DNA from 4 places in the Arthrobacter sp. NPDC056727 genome. Region 2 is predicted to be linked to each of the others. Evidence: riboswitches for the same ligand, from Rfam matches in the RefSeq annotation. Region 2 holds a riboswitch; each other region holds the start of a gene.
What was found. Region 2 has a riboswitch for thiamine pyrophosphate ahead of thiC (phosphomethylpyrimidine synthase ThiC). Riboswitches for the same ligand answer to the same signal wherever they lie in the genome.
Positions count from the first base shown of each region.

Region 1 (3,683 bases), on a different contig from region 2:
CGCGCTCAGGGCGTCCGCGAGCGCGTTGGTCTGCTCGTGGACGCTGGGCGACAGCCGATGATGTGACACGAAAATCAGGTTAGCCCGAATTGCGCCGTTAGTCTTGGATTATGGGCACATCCTCGGCTGGCACCGCACGCTACGACCGCTTCGTTGCAGACCTGTTCGGTGTGATGGCCTACGGCGAACTGTCCGCGTTCGAACGGCTGTCCTCCGACGCCCGCTACTCGCCCACGCTTCATGACCGTGCCGTGCTCGGCAGGATCGCCGTCATCGAATTCCAGCATTACGAACTGGTGAGTGCCAAGCTGGCGGAGATGGGTGTGGACGTCGAAGATGCGATGCTGCCGTTCCAGTCGGCCGTGGACCACTTCCACGAACGGACCCGCCCGGCGGACTGGTACGAATCCCTGATGAAGGCGTATGTGGCGGACACCGTTTCCGCCGATTTTTACCAGGCTGTCGCGCGGTTCGTGGATGCCGGAACCCGGGAGGTCATCGAGCAGATCCAGTCGTCCGAGGAGGCCACGGCAGTCCTCCGGGAGCGGCTCAGGGGAGCGCTGGCCGACGACCCCCGGCTCGCGTCCAGGCTGGCGCTGTGGGGCCGCCGCCTCCTCGGTGAAGCGATCACGCAGGCCCAGCGGGTGGGCCACGAACACGCCTTTCTGAGCGAACTGTTCGTCGAGGCGGAACCCGGCGCCACGGACGCCACCGCACGGGAACTGGTGCGCGGCATCACCGCCGAGGTCGCGGAAAACCATTCCAAGCGGATGGTCCAGCTGGGCCTGAGCGGGTAGCGCGCCGGGCTATCGCGCGATGGCTGCCGGGGACGTTGCGTCGAGCGCGTCGAGCAGTTCCGCCGCCGCCGCGGCCGGGTCGGACGCCTCCGTGATTGCGCGGACGACGACGATCCTGCTGGCTCCGGCTGCCAGGACCTGCTCGACGTTGGTTCGGTCGATCCCGCCGATCGCGAACCAGGGCAGCAGCAGGCCTCCCACCCGTTCCTCGTTCGCGGTGCGCACAGCCTCCGCCGCATAGGTCAGCAGCTCAAGTCCGACGGCGGCGCGCCCGGGTTTGGTGGGGGTGGCCCAGAGCGGGCCGACGCAGAAATAGTCAAGGCCGCTGCGCCCGTGGGCGGCGGCGACGGCGGCATCGATCTGCTCCGTGCTGTGCGTGGACAGCCCGATCACCGTTGCATCGCGCAGCAGCTTCCGGGCAGCGCGCAGCGGCAGGTCCTTCTGGCCGATGTGGAACACCGGTGCGCCGGCGATGGACGCGATGTCGGCGCGGTCGTTCACGGCCCAAAGCCGTCCGTGCCTGCGGGCCGCGGCGTGGACGATCTCCAGCAGCTCGAGTTCCTCGGCCGCCTCGATGCTCTTGTCCCGCAGCTGGATGATGTCTACGCCGCCGGCAAACGCCGCGTCCACGAAGTCCGCAAAGTCCCCGCGGTCCTTGCGGGCGTCGGTGCAGAGGTACAGGCGGGCGGCGGTGTGGGCAGAGTGCTCGGTCATGGCAACCACCTTAGTTCCTCTAAACTGGGCAGGTACCGCGGGAGCCCGTTGCCGATGTCATAAATGGCGCAGGGCTGAGAGGGCGTCAGAGCCGACCGCTTGACCTGATCCGGTTAGTACCGGCGTAGGGAAGGAAATCATGAATCCTGAATCCAGCGGCGACGATTGTGCCGCCACATCAGTTGAGACCGGCACACCAGCTGAGGCCAGCACAGTAGTCGAGGCAGACGTGGCCGTCATCGGCGGGGGCGTGGTGGGCCACGGCATCGCCTGGGAGGCGCGGCGTTCCGGCCGTTCGGTGGTGCTCATCGATGAAGCCCCCGGCAGCGGCGCAAGCTGGGCTGCGGCCGGGATGCTCGCCCCGGTCAGCGAACTGCACTACCAGGAGGAAGGGCTCCTGGAGCTGATGCTGGAGTCCTCGGCCAGGTGGCCGGAGTTTGCCGCCACGCTCACTGCCGGCGGGGACGCCGGGTATCTCACGACGCCGACCCTTGCCTTGGGTGCGGATCCCGCCGACCGGCGCGCCCTGATGGACCTGCGGGACGTGCAGCGGACCCACGGCCTGGATGTTGAACCGCTGACCATCCGCGAGGCACGCTCCCGGGAGCCGCTGCTCAGCCCCGGAATCTCCTGCGCCCTGGACATCCCGGCGGACCACCAGGTGGATCCGCGCAGGCTTGTGAAAGCGCTGGCCGCAGGGCTGGCCGGCTCTGGCCAGGAGTTACTGCGCCAGGAGATTGCGGCGGCCGACGGGTTCGCGGTGCGGGAGCACGCCGCCGGCCTGCTCTGGGACGGCGGCAGTGTCTGCGGGGTCCGGCTGGCCGGGGGCGGAACTGTCAGGGCGGCCGAGACGGTGGTGGCCAACGGCCTGGCCGCGGCGCACCTGCAGCACCTGCCGGACGGGCTCCAGCTGCCGCTGCGCCCGGTCCATGGGGACATCCTCAGGCTCCGGGTCCCCGCGCACCTGCAGCCCCTGCTTACTGCCACCGTCCGGGGCATGGTGCGGGGCGTCCCGGTTTACATCGTGCCCCGCCAGGACGGCACCGTGGTGATCGGTGCCACCCAGCGCGAGGACGGCGTGCCGGGCACCAGCGCCGGCGGCGTCTACCAGCTGCTTCGTGACGCGCAGGCGCTGCTGCCGGCCGTCGCCGAACTTGAACTGCTCGAAGCCACCGCCCGGGCACGGCCGGGCACTCCGGACAACGCGCCCCTGCTGGGCCGTGTGCCTGCATGCGTACCCGCACGTGGGCAGGATGCCGGCACGGACGTGGCGGGCCTCATCATCGCCACGGGCTTCTTCCGCCACGGCGTGCTGCTGACCCCGGCCGCCGCGGCGATCTGCCGCCAGCTCATGGATGGCATTACCGACCCACGCTGGGCCGCGTTCCGGCCGGCCCGGTTTTCCCCCGGGATCCCGGATGCCCGGGGCGCTGCCGCGGGGCTCACCCCGGTCCCGGGCCAGGCGCCGAACCGACCACCGCGGGTGACCCCGGCCGCCGCGGGCACTCCGGCATGACGCACGTCACATTTGACCCAAACAAGGAATCAGCATGAACATCACTTTGAACGGTATTGAACAGGAAGTAGGCGAGGGCGCCTCGGTCACCACACTTGTCAGCCAGGTCACGGGACGCCGCCTGTCCGCCAGCGGACAGGCCGCCGACGGACGCCGGCTGGGAGTTGCGGTGGCCCGGAACGCGGCCGTGGTGCCGCGCAGCCAGTGGCACAGCACCGCCCTCGCCGAGGGCGACGAGATCGAACTCGTCACGGCAGTCCAAGGAGGATGAGCATGATGGCAGAAACATTGATTGAAACAGCAGACAGCCTGGTCATTGACGGGGTGGAGCTGGCGTCGCGGCTCATCATGGGCACCGGGGGCGCTCCGAGCCTGGACGGTCTCGGCACGGCGCTGGTTGCATCCGGCACCCAGCTGACAACTGTTGCGATGCGGCGCTATTCGCCTGCCGAAACGGGCTCGCTCTTCCAGCTGCTGGTGGACCACAACATCCGCGTCCTCCCCAACACGGCCGGCTGCTTCACGGCCCGGGACGCGGTCATGACGGCCGAGCTGGCGCGTGAGGCGCTGGAGACCGACTGGGTCAAGCTCGAGGTCATCGCGGACGAGCACACACTGCTGCCGGATGCCGTGGAACTCGTGGATGCCACCGAGCA
Region 1 is NZ_JBHTZA010000025.1:25,561-29,243, forward strand. Features, by position in the region: gene ACFRAH_RS20055 (RNB domain-containing ribonuclease) at 1-69, opposite strand, end outside; gene ACFRAH_RS20060 (ferritin-like fold-containing protein) at 111-797, shown strand; gene thiE (thiamine phosphate synthase) at 807-1,511, opposite strand; TPP riboswitch at 1,539-1,660, shown strand; gene thiO (glycine oxidase ThiO) at 1,651-3,027, shown strand; gene thiS (sulfur carrier protein ThiS) at 3,062-3,298, shown strand; gene ACFRAH_RS20080 (thiazole synthase) at 3,304-3,683, shown strand, end outside.
Region 1: another riboswitch for thiamine pyrophosphate. It lies ahead of thiO (glycine oxidase ThiO); the one in region 2 lies ahead of thiC (phosphomethylpyrimidine synthase ThiC).

Region 2 (3,683 bases):
AGGTGACGTCGTACTTCGCGAAGATCTCGCAGAGCTCGTCAAAGTGGGTGTAGAGGAAGTTTTCCTGGTGGTGTGCCAGGCACCAGCCGGCCATGATCGAACCGCCGCGGGAGACGATGCCGGTGACGCGGTTCGCCGTGAGGGGCACGTACCGCAGCAGCACGCCGGCGTGGATGGTCATGTAGTCCACACCCTGCTCGCACTGTTCGATGACGGTGTCACGGAAGATCTCCCACGTCAGCGCGTTCGCTTCGCCGTTGACCTTTTCCAGCGCCTGGTAGATCGGCACCGTGCCGATCGGCACGGGGGAGTTGCGGATGATCCACTCGCGCGTGGTGTGGATGTCATCGCCCGTGGACAAGTCCATCACGGTGTCCGCGCCCCACTGGGTGGCCCACTGCAGCTTGTCCACCTCCTCCGCGATGGAGCTGGTGACGGCCGAGTTGCCGATGTTGGCGTTGATCTTCACCAGGAACGCCTTGCCGATGATCATCGGCTCGGATTCAGGGTGGTTGATGTTGCTGGGGATGATGGCCCGTCCGGCGGCGAGTTCGCTGCGGACCAGCTCCACGTCGCAGTTCTCGCGGAGGGCCACGAAGCGCATTTCGGGCGTGATGACACCCTGGCGCGCATAGTGCATCTGCGTCACCGTCTTGCCGTCCGCCGCACGGCGGGGCACCGGCCTGGCGCCCTTCCATTCGGCGGAAGCCGCGCCGCGGCGCACGGCTGACTTGCCGTCGTCGAGCAGGTTGCGCTCACGACCGCCGTACGTTTCCGTGTCCGCCCGCGCCTCAATCCATTCCGCACGGAACGGTGCCAGGCCCACCACCGGGTCGCTGCCCGGACCCGCCGTGCGGTAAACGCGCAGCGGCTCGTTCTGCTCGCCGTTCGGTGAGGGCTCCAAGGCGATTTCCGTTACCGGAACCCGCAGGCCGTCGCCCTCCAGATAGGCCAGAGAATGGGATTTCAGCGACTGCGTGACGGCGACGGTGTCGTCTTGGGCCGCGTCATTTTGGGCCGCTTCATTTTGGGCAGGGCTCAGCTGTGATTTCTGGGTACTCAATTTACTGCTCACTTCCTTCGCCGGCATTACCCGGACAGGTTCAACGGTCGCAGGCTGCGCCAGCCTGATCTCAGCCCCTGCAGGGGCCCCCGTGTGGTCGTTAGACGAAGCTACCACAGCCCGGTTTGTGCCTGTCCATCTGTGAAGGAGGGGGTGCAGGGGGCCAATTAGGCTGGAGCCGGCCAATTAAGCTGGTGCCATGGCTCACATCATCGAATTCAGCGGACCCGTGCTCACAGCAGCGGATGAGGAACGCCGCGGGCTCTGGGCCGTGGACGGGAAACTGACGTTCAGCCGGCCGGCCCAGCGGCCGGACGCCGTCCTGGAGGGCTGGGTGCTGCCCGGGTTCGTGGATGCGCACTGCCATATCGGGCTGGGCCCGGAGGGGGCCGTTGAGGATGACGTGGCGTATGACCAGGCCATGACGGACCGCAACGCCGGAACCCTGCTGGTGCGGGACGCGGGGGTCGTCAGCGACACCCGCTGGCTGCAGCAGCGGCCTGATGCGCCGCGGATCATCCGGGCCGGCCGGCACGTTGCCCGGTCCCGCCGCTACCTTCGGAACTTCGCCGTCGAAGTTGAACCGGAGGGGCTGGTGGAGGCGGTACGCAAGCAGGCGAGGGAAGGGGACGGCTGGGTCAAGCTGGTGGGGGACTGGATCGACCGGGCCGCCGGCGACCTCGCGCCTTCCTTCCCTGCCGCGGCCGTGCGGGACGCCGTCCGGGCAGCCCACGACGAGGGGGCCAGGGTCACGGCGCACTGCTTTGGCGAGGACGCCCTGGATGACATGCTCGACGCCGGCATCGACTGCATTGAGCACGCCACGGGGCTGCTGCCCAGGCACATTCCCCGGTTCGTCGAGCAGCGGGTGCCCATCGTGCCCACCCTCATCAATATCGCCACCTTCCCCGACATTGCGGCCCAGGCGGAGCCGAAGTTCCCGGAGTATGCCGGGCACATGCGCGCACTGTGGGCCCGGCGCCGCGAGCGTGTCCTGGAAGCCTACGAGGCCGGCGTCGAAATCTACGCGGGAACTGATGCCGGCAGCGTGATTCGGCACGGACGCATTGCGGACGAAATCCTTGAACTTCACGCCGCCGGGCTGCCGGCAGCGGCGGCACTGGACGCGGCGTGCTGGCGGGCGCGCCGCTGGCTGGGAGCCGAGGGCGTGGCGGAGGGCGCGGACGCCGACGTGGTGGTCTGCCGCGAGGACCCGCGCGCCGTGCCGGAGACCATCCGAAACCTCAGCCATGTGATTCTGCGCGGCAGGATTGTCCGTTAGGAATAAATTGAAGCTTCAAGTAATTTAGAGATGTAGAGGCTACCGAAATCCGGTGGTCCGGACATTTCGGGAGTATTCAATGACAGCAGCAGACAGCAGCCAGGACTTGCTTCCTGCCGACCTCACCATGGGCACCGTCATGCTCAAGGTGGGCGACATGAAGGTCATGACCGACTACTACCAGCGCGCCCTCGGCCTCGACGTCGTCGCCGAGCAGGACGGCGGCCTCTACCTCGGCCGGCTGGCGACGCCGCTGGTGCACCTCGCTCCCGCTCCGGGCCTCAACATCCCTGGCAGCGGCGAGGCCGGCCTCTTCCACACCGCACTCCTGTTCGAGGACCAGTCCTCCCTTGCCGCCACCATTGCCAGCGCGGCCCGGTACGAGCCGCAGTCCTTTGTGGGAAGCGCTGACCACCTCGTGAGTGAGGCGTTCTATTTCACCGATCCGGAAGGCAACGGGATCGAACTCTACTGGGACCGCCCGCGCGAGGCCTGGTCCTGGGATGGCAAGAATGTCGTCATGGACAACGTGGCGCTGCCGCCGCAGAAGTACCTGCAGGACCACCTCACCCAGGAATCCGTGGCAGGCCAGCGCGGCGCCGACGCGGAGGTGGGGCACGTCCACCTGCAGGTGGGTGACGTGCAGTCCGCCCATGATTTCTACGTCGGAACCCTGGGGTTCGAAAAGACGGCGGGCTGGCACGGCCAGGCCCTCTTCGTGTCGGCCGGCGGCTACCACCACCACATGGCCATGAACGTCTGGAACAGCCGCGGCGCCGGGCCGCGCCGCGACACTCTCGGTCTCGGCGAGGTCCTGATCGAGGTTCCCTCGGGCGACGACGTCGGCGCCCTCGCCGACCGCCTCAGGATCGCCGGCGTCGAATCCCACCACACCGGCGCCGAGCTCCGCTTCGAGGATCCCTGGCGGAACCGGCTCCGCGTCGCCGTTCGATAAGCCCGGCGAACCCGGTTGGGTTAGGCTGGCATTCGAAGAGCCCCGGCGCTGCCGGGGCATGCGCCGCCGACGGAATGAGGACGAATCCATGGCCTTCACCGAAGTGTTTGTTGCCACCCACAATGACGCCCTCAAGCGCGCAGCGGCGCTGGAAGGCGGCGCCGCTGCCGGAGACGGCATCCGGATTGCGGGCATCAGTGATTTTGAGATCGAACAGCTCGGCGACTTCGCCGGCGCCGCGGTGCATGCCGCGGGCGCGGACTACGAGCTGGCCATGGTGGACGTGGCCAGCGACTCCCTGCTCGGCGTGCCCGCGGCGATGGTCCGGGCGCTGGCTGAGCTCCTCACCTATGAATCCGAGGGCGAGGGCAACGTTTTGGACG
Region 2 is NZ_JBHTZA010000004.1:1,140-4,822, reverse strand. Features, by position in the region: gene thiC (phosphomethylpyrimidine synthase ThiC) at 1-1,063, opposite strand, end outside; TPP riboswitch at 1,059-1,166, opposite strand; gene ACFRAH_RS04975 (amidohydrolase family protein) at 1,263-2,345, shown strand; gene ACFRAH_RS04970 (VOC family protein) at 2,425-3,300, shown strand; gene ACFRAH_RS04965 (hypothetical protein) at 3,389-3,683, shown strand, end outside.

Region 3 (3,683 bases), on a different contig from region 2:
TCGCCAACATCGCAGCAGCCGCGCACGCCGCACACCTGCACGAGGAGGCAGCGCACAGCGCCGCAGCGCCAGGGGAAGCCACGCGCCCGGCCGCACCTGCGGCCGCCGCGCCGGAAAGCCCTGTGGTGCACCGTGCCCCGGAAACGGAGAGCGTCTCCGGGCGTCCCGGAGCCGTCCTGACGTTCGGCGGCGAGAAAGTGATTCTTCCGTTTGTGGATCACAGCGAAGAGCCGGCCAAGGAAGCGCCGGCCCTGACGCTGGACCGCCTGGAGGAGGCCTTCGCGCACCTCGGCAGCCCGGTTGCCCCCGCCGAGAAGGAAGAAGCGCCGGTACAGCCGGCAACTCAACTGCCGCCGGCCCGGCAGCCGGAAAGCCAGCCTGCCGAAAGCTCCGCCGTGCCGTCCCGCGGGCGACGTCCGCGCCGCAACCGCAGCGCCAGCCGCCCCCAGGGTGCAGCCAACGAAACATCCGTGGAGCACCACGAGGTTGCTCCGGCAGCCGCCGCCGGGCACTCGCACGAGGCCAAGGCACCCGAGGCGGGCGATTCGCACGCGGCCAAGGCGGCTACGCGGCCGGCCGGCGAGCCGATCATTCTGGGGGTCGGTGTTCCCGCCTCCGAACTCTGAGCCGGCCGGGGTCCGGAATGACTGACCCCTGAGTCCACAAGGAAGGTCCGGCGCCGCCGTTGCGGTGCCGGACCTTTCGTGTACCAGGCCTTTCGTGTTCCGGGACTTTTCGGCTCCTTGCCTTCTGGCCGCCGGTCTGTCGCAAACACGAAATTCGGTGCCTTGTGCCGGACGACCGGCTAGGCTGGAGGACTGACACGGGGTGCCGCGCACGGGCCGGCTGAGATCCAAACCCGTTGAACCTGTCCGGTTAGCACCGGCGAAGGGATGTCTTCTTTGTCAACAGCACTGTCATCAGCATCGCTCCTGCCCGCACCCGCGGCCGCCGCCAATTCACTGCTGGAAACCGCGGCACCGGTCGTTCCGGCCTCCCGCATGGTTCCCCGGGTCCTTGCGATCGCAGGCTCGGACCCGTCCGGCGGCGCAGGCATCCAGGCCGACCTGAAGAGCATCGCTGCCCACGGCGGCTACGGGATGGCGGCGATAACCGCCCTGACCGCCCAAAACACCACCGGCGTGAGCGGCGTGCACGTTCCGCCGGCCTCATTCCTCTCAGCCCAGCTGGACGCTGTCAGCGACGACATCCGGGTGGACGCCGTAAAGATCGGCATGCTGGGCGATGACAAGGTGATCGGCGCTGTCCGCAGCTGGCTCGAAAAGGTGCGGCCCGGCGTCGTGGTTCTGGACCCGGTGATGGTGGCCACCAGCGGTGACCGGCTTTTGCAGGAGTCCGCGGAGGCTGCCCTCCGGCAGCTGCTGCCGCTCGCGGACCTGATCACCCCCAACCTTCCCGAACTGGCCATGCTGCTCGGGGAACCGGAAGCCGCGGACTGGGCCGCCGCCCTCGACCAGGGCAGGCGCCTCGCGGACCAGACAGGTGCCACGGTGCTCGTCAAGGGCGGGCACCTGAACGGCTCAACCTGCCCTGACGCCCTCGTCAACACCGCCGGGCTTCTGTCCGCGGAGGTGGTGGAGGTTGCGGGCGAGCGGATCCCCACGCGGAACAGCCACGGCACCGGATGCTCACTCTCGTCGGCCATGGCCACCGCGCAGGCACGGCTGGGTGACTGGGAGGCGTCACTGCGTGCAGTTAAGCCATGGCTCGCCGGGGCGCTCCGCACATCCGGGCTGCTGGAGGTCGGTGCCGGCAACGGACCGATCAACCATTTCCACCATCTGGCCCAGCCCGAACGGAGGGGCGCGTTCGCAGAACAGCTGCGTGGCGAGACCTTGGCCGATCTGGAAGCCATCTACGGCCTGGGCTTCATCCGCGGGCTTGCCGAGGGCACTCTTGCAGAGAAGGAATTCGCCTACTACCTCGCCCAGGATGCCATCTACCTCAACGGCTACTCCCGCGTCCTCGCCCGGGCCAGCGCCCTGGCCCCGACCGAGGCCGAGCAGCTGTTCTGGGCACGGTCGTCCCAGCAATGCCTGGAAGTTGAATCGGAACTGCACCGCAACTGGCTCAGCACGCGCACAGTGCAGACGGAGCTGGGACCGGTCACGAAGGCCTATGTCGACCATCTCCTGGCGGCCTCGGCGGGCGGCAGCTACGCCGTGCTGGTGGCCGCGGTCCTGCCCTGCTTCTGGCTGTACGCCGAAGTGGGGGAGACGCTGCAAGCGGAGTACGTGGCCGCCGGGGCGCATGCCGGGCATCCGTACGCCGAGTGGCTGCGGACATATGCCGATGAGGACTTCGCTGCGGCCACCCTGCGGGCCATAGAAATAGCCGACGACGCCGGCCGCGCCGCGTCGGCGGGGGAGCGGAACGCGATGATCACCGCCTTCCGGCAGTCATGCCGGTTCGAAGTGGAGTTCTTCGACGCGCCGACCCGGCACAGCTGAACGAAAGCGGGTCCTCCTACGGGTAGGATAGTCGCGCACGGCACCGGATGTCCGGAACGGCGGCCTCTGTGGCGCCTATCACGGGCAACCCGCCGGTGCCAGCCTCATTTGCGGCCGACGACGGAATTAGCGTATTCTGGATCTTCGGTGCTTACGCCAACACTTGGGTTATGACCCGGGACGTCCAGTCGGACTTGTTCCTGGGATAGCTCACGGGTTCCCCCGGGAAATCCACGGCGTTGAGGCACAGCGAGAACCAGGCCAATTCCGGACCCGGGTTCCGCACGCAAATTTAGTAATAAACGTCGAGAGAAGTGAGTTCCCAAGTGGTGTACGCGATTGTCCGCGCAGGCGGCCGCCAAGAGAAGGTTTCTGTTGGAGACTTCGTTACCCTGAACCGCGTCGCCGGTGGAGCTGGCAGCACCATTGAGCTGCCCGCGCTGCTCCTGGTAGACGGTGACAAGGTCACGTCCGCAGCTGCTGACCTGGCCAAGGTGACTGTTACGGCTGAGATCCTCCAGGACCTCCGTGGTCCGAAGATCGTCATCCAGAAGTTCAAGAACAAGACCGGTTACAAGAAGCGCCAGGGTCACCGCCAGGAACTGACCAAGGTCAAGATCACCGGCATCAAGTAACCACCGGTTACTGAACAGGCTCCCAGCAGTTTCACCAGAATTAAAGGCAGGCATTTCAAATGGCACACAAAAAAGGCGCGAGCTCCACTCGCAACGGTCGTGACTCCAACGCCCAGTACCTCGGCGTCAAGCGCTTCGGCGGCCAGGTAGTTTCCGCTGGCGAGATCATCGTCCGCCAGCGCGGCACCCACTTCCACCCCGGTGCGGGCGTTGGCCGTGGCGGCGACGACACCCTGTTCGCACTGCAGGCAGGTGCCGTTGAATTCGGCACACGCCGCGGCCGTCGGGTCGTCAACATCGTTGCTGCTGCAGCTGCAGAGTAACAACAAGTTCTGAACCGGTGGAGCGGGCCATGATGGCTCGCTCCACTGTTCTTTTAACCGCATTACAATCGATTTGGACGTCCAGGGCGGCCGGATTCAGCAACAGAGGAGATTCACGTGGCGAGCTTTGTAGACCGGGTAGTACTGCACGTATCCGGCGGTACCGGCGGCCACGGCTGTGTCTCCGTTCACCGTGAGAAGTTCAAGCCGCTCGGCGGACCCGACGGCGGCAACGGCGGCGACGGGGGCGACGT
Region 3 is NZ_JBHTZA010000008.1:207,917-211,599, reverse strand. Features, by position in the region: gene ACFRAH_RS10765 (Rne/Rng family ribonuclease) at 1-626, shown strand, start outside; TPP riboswitch at 815-911, shown strand; gene ACFRAH_RS10760 (bifunctional hydroxymethylpyrimidine kinase/phosphomethylpyrimidine kinase) at 1,002-2,471, shown strand; gene rplU (50S ribosomal protein L21) at 2,798-3,106, shown strand; gene rpmA (50S ribosomal protein L27) at 3,166-3,429, shown strand; gene obgE (GTPase ObgE) at 3,547-3,683, shown strand, end outside.
Region 3: another riboswitch for thiamine pyrophosphate. It lies ahead of ACFRAH_RS10760 (bifunctional hydroxymethylpyrimidine kinase/phosphomethylpyrimidine kinase); the one in region 2 lies ahead of thiC (phosphomethylpyrimidine synthase ThiC).

Region 4 (3,683 bases), on a different contig from region 2:
GGGCAGGTCCAGCTGCGAACCCGCGAGCATGTAGAACGCCTCTTCCGGGAAATTGTCCGGGAAGGATATTGGAGCGGTGCCGTCCGGGATGTCGCCGGGCAGGAATCCGCAGAGCGGGTTTTCCGCGTCGAGGCAGAGCTCGACGCGCGTCTTGTTGCTGTCCTCGTACCAGGACGGGAAGCCGTACTCGGTGTTGACGGGCCCGACAGCGGTCAGTTTGCTCGGGTTCGCCTGGGTCACCTGCGTGGCGGCCAGTGAGGTTCCGGCGCCCGTCGCCGCGAGCAGCACGGCGGTGACTGCGGCGATTCCGCGGCGGCGGGATGAAGTGCTGGGTGCGGCCCGGTGCCGCGGGGTCAGGCGCTTGGCCGACAGGAAATGTGGGGTGGATACCATTTTTGTCTCCTCGAAAAGACGCTGATGGCATCCACTTAAGGGTGCGGGGGTTGGAAAAACGTTCGATTTCGAGGTTGGAGAAACCTTGTAGTCCAAGGCTTTTTACGGCTGCGTGGGGGGACCCGCAGGCGCTGTGAGGAAAGCACGTGAACGGACCCGGCGCCGCAGTTTGCGGTGCCGGGTCCGGCTGTCATGAGCCCGGCCGAGGTCATCAGCACTGCCGGGTTCAGGACAGGAACAGTATGTCCGGCCGTGCTTGGGGAAACCCGGTCGTTGGCAGGAAGAGGCTGCGGGCAGCCCACCCGATGTTGGGGGGGGCGACGGCCCTAGACGATGTCCTGGGTCTTGGCGAAGCGGGTGATGGCCCGCTGCGTGCCGCGGTTGGCCAGCACCTGGATCACGGCGCTCACAGAAGCGGAGACGAGGGCGAACGTCAGGGCGGTGCGCAGCGTTGTGGGGACGTCGTCCTTGTCGCCCTTGGGGGGCTTCTGCCCCGTGACCTTTTCCCAGATGGTGTCGACGGCCTTGGTGCCGGCGAACCCTGCAAGCAGGCTGATGCCGGTGCCAAGCAGTTTGATGAAGAAACTCATTCCGGAACTCCTCGCGAGATGAACACTGGTTGTTCCCTAGCCTATCCGCATGGAGCAGCCTGTCCGCGTGAAGCGTCAGCCCAGCCGCATGGAACGGTGGATTTCCCGCAGGGCCCGCACCACGAGGTCATGGTCCGCCTTCTGCGGCAGCCCGGACACCGTGACCACGGCCACCGCCCCCACATCCCGCACATAGACGGGGAAGGCTCCGCCGTGGGCGGCGTAGGTGGACTGGTCGAACCACGCGTTGTCCTCGATCCGTCCCCCGCCGACGCGGCCGCGCAGTCCCACCAGCAGCGACGGCTCCTCGTAGCGCACGGCAGTCCGCTGCTTGGCCCGCACCCAGCCATCGTTGTCCGGTGTGGCACCCTCGAGCGCCACGTGGAAGAGGACCTGTTGGCCTTTGGTGATGTCGATGGCGATGGGCAGGTTCTCTTCCTTGCCGCGTTCCACCAGTTCCAGGCCCAGCGCCAGGGCGTCGTCCTTGCTGAACCTGGGAAACTGCAGTTCGGCGATCTCACCCTCGATCTGGCCGATCAGGGCTTCCAGGGATCCCGCGGGCTGTTCCTCGGTGGAATCGGGGTCAAAGGCGGGCAGGGCAGGGCTGCCGGAGTCCTGTAGCGTCATGGCCCCAATGTACTCCGCACGGCTGTCCCGGCAGCGCAGGGACGTCTCCCGGATTGTGACGGCGGCCCCGGGATTCCGGGGCCGCCGGGGTGTAAACTGGACCAGCCCACAAGGGCAGATTTATCACGACAGGGGAGCGCCGCCGTCGGGATGCAAAGGCAACTGCCAGCGCAACCGCGGATGGGCGCTGAGAGTGCGGACCGCCGCAGACCCTCGAACCTGATCCGGCTAGTACCGGCGCAAGGGAGTCGAGTTCTCAGAGCGCCCGGCAGCAGGAGGCCCAGCCACCGGCGGCCGGGGGAACGCTTTCCCCTCCTGTTCCTCAGGAGGACCATCATGACAACTGCATCAATCAGGAAGACCAGCTATAACTGGCGCGTTGCGGACATCGTGGTGGCGGCGCTCATCGCCGTCGCCGGCGGGGTTATCTTCTGGGCCTGGTCCCAGGGCGCCAACGTCATCTCCACTCCCGTCAACGCCGTCTACCCGCCCCTGACCGGCCTGTATGCCGGCGGCTGGATGATTCCGGCGGTCCTGGGCATGCTCATCATCCGCAAGCCCGGCGCTGCCCTGTTCTGCGAAACGGTCGCCGCCACGGGCGAGCTCCTCATGGGCTCGCAGTACGGCACCACGGTGCTGATCTCCGGCGTCCTCCAGGGCCTCGGCGCGGAGCTCGTGTTCGCCGCCCTGGTGTACCGGAAGTTCAACCTCCCGGCTTCTCTGCTGGCCGGCGCCGGCGCGGGCCTGTTCTGCGGACTTAACGACTCCTTCGCGCCGTGGGGCTGGAACATCGCCTACAGCGGAGGCGACAAGCTCGCGTACATCGTGTTCTGCGCCATCTCCGGCGCGGTCATTGCCGGCGCCCTGTCCTGGATCGCCACCCGCGGCCTGGCCAGGACCGGCGTGCTGAGCTCCTTCGCGTCGCGCAAGGCAGCCACGGAGCCCGTCTTCAACTGATGCCCGCTTCCCACGACGGCGGCGTCCGCCCCGCCGCGGTACACGCCCGCGGCTGGGGCTGGCGCCACGCCGGCCGCACCAAACCCGCCGTCCACGCGCTCGACCTGGACATCCGGCCCGGTGAGCGTGTCCTGCTGCTCGGCCCGTCAGGGGCCGGCAAGTCCACGCTGCTCCACGCCCTGGCCGGGGTGCTGGGGGACAGCGACGCGGACAGCTCAGTGATCGGCGCCGGGAACCAGGACCCCGACGACGCGGACGAGAGCGGCGAGCTGCTCATCGACGGCGCGTCCCCGCGGGCGCAACGGGGCCGCGCCGGACTCATGCAGCAGGACCCTGAAACCCAGGTGGTGCTGTCCCGCCTCGGCGACGACGTCGCCTTCGGCGCCGAAAACCTGTCCGTGCCCCGCGACGAGATCTGGCGCCGGGTGCACGAGGCACTGGACGACGTCGGACTGTCCCACCTGCCGCTGAACCACCCGACGTCGTCCCTGTCCGGCGGCCAGAAGCAGCGCCTGGCGCTCGCCGGCATCCTGGCCATGCGCCCGGGGCTCATCCTCCTGGACGAGCCGACCGCCAACCTCGACCCCGCCGGGGTCCTGGAGGTCCGGGACGCGGTGGGCCGTTGCCTCGACAAGACCGGCGCCACCTTGGTGGTGGTGGAGCACCGTGTGGCGGCATGGAAAGACCTGGTGGACCGGATCGTGGTCCTGCAGCCGGGTTCCGCCGCGAGCGGGGCAGTGCTGATCGACGGGACCCCGGACGAGGTCCTCGAACAGGCCCGCGGAATGCTCACCGCCGCCGGCGTCTGGGTCCCGGGCTACGTTCCGGAAACCCGGCGCCGCTCCGCCGGGCTGGCTACGCCGCCCTCCGGGAGCGATGCCGGCCAGCTCCTGCTGGCCGCGGAAAAGCTCGCGGTCTCGCGGGAACGTCCCCGGCGCCGCGGCTTCCGTTCTGTGCCCCCGGTGCCGGTTCTGCGGGACGTCACCGCACAGGTCCGTGCCGGTGAGGCGCTGACTGTCACGGGTCCCAACGGCGTTGGCAAATCCACCTTCGCGCTGACCCTCGCCGGGCTGCTTCCGCCCGTGGACGGCAAGGTCTCCGCGACCGTTGAGCTGG
Region 4 is NZ_JBHTZA010000026.1:42,405-46,087, forward strand. Features, by position in the region: gene ACFRAH_RS20430 (hypothetical protein) at 1-393, opposite strand, end outside; gene ACFRAH_RS20435 (DUF4235 domain-containing protein) at 720-983, opposite strand; gene ACFRAH_RS20440 (heme-degrading domain-containing protein) at 1,059-1,610, opposite strand; TPP riboswitch at 1,731-1,874, shown strand; gene ACFRAH_RS20445 (ECF transporter S component) at 1,947-2,567, shown strand; gene ACFRAH_RS20450 (ABC transporter ATP-binding protein) at 2,567-3,683, shown strand, end outside.
Region 4: another riboswitch for thiamine pyrophosphate. It lies ahead of ACFRAH_RS20445 (ECF transporter S component); the one in region 2 lies ahead of thiC (phosphomethylpyrimidine synthase ThiC).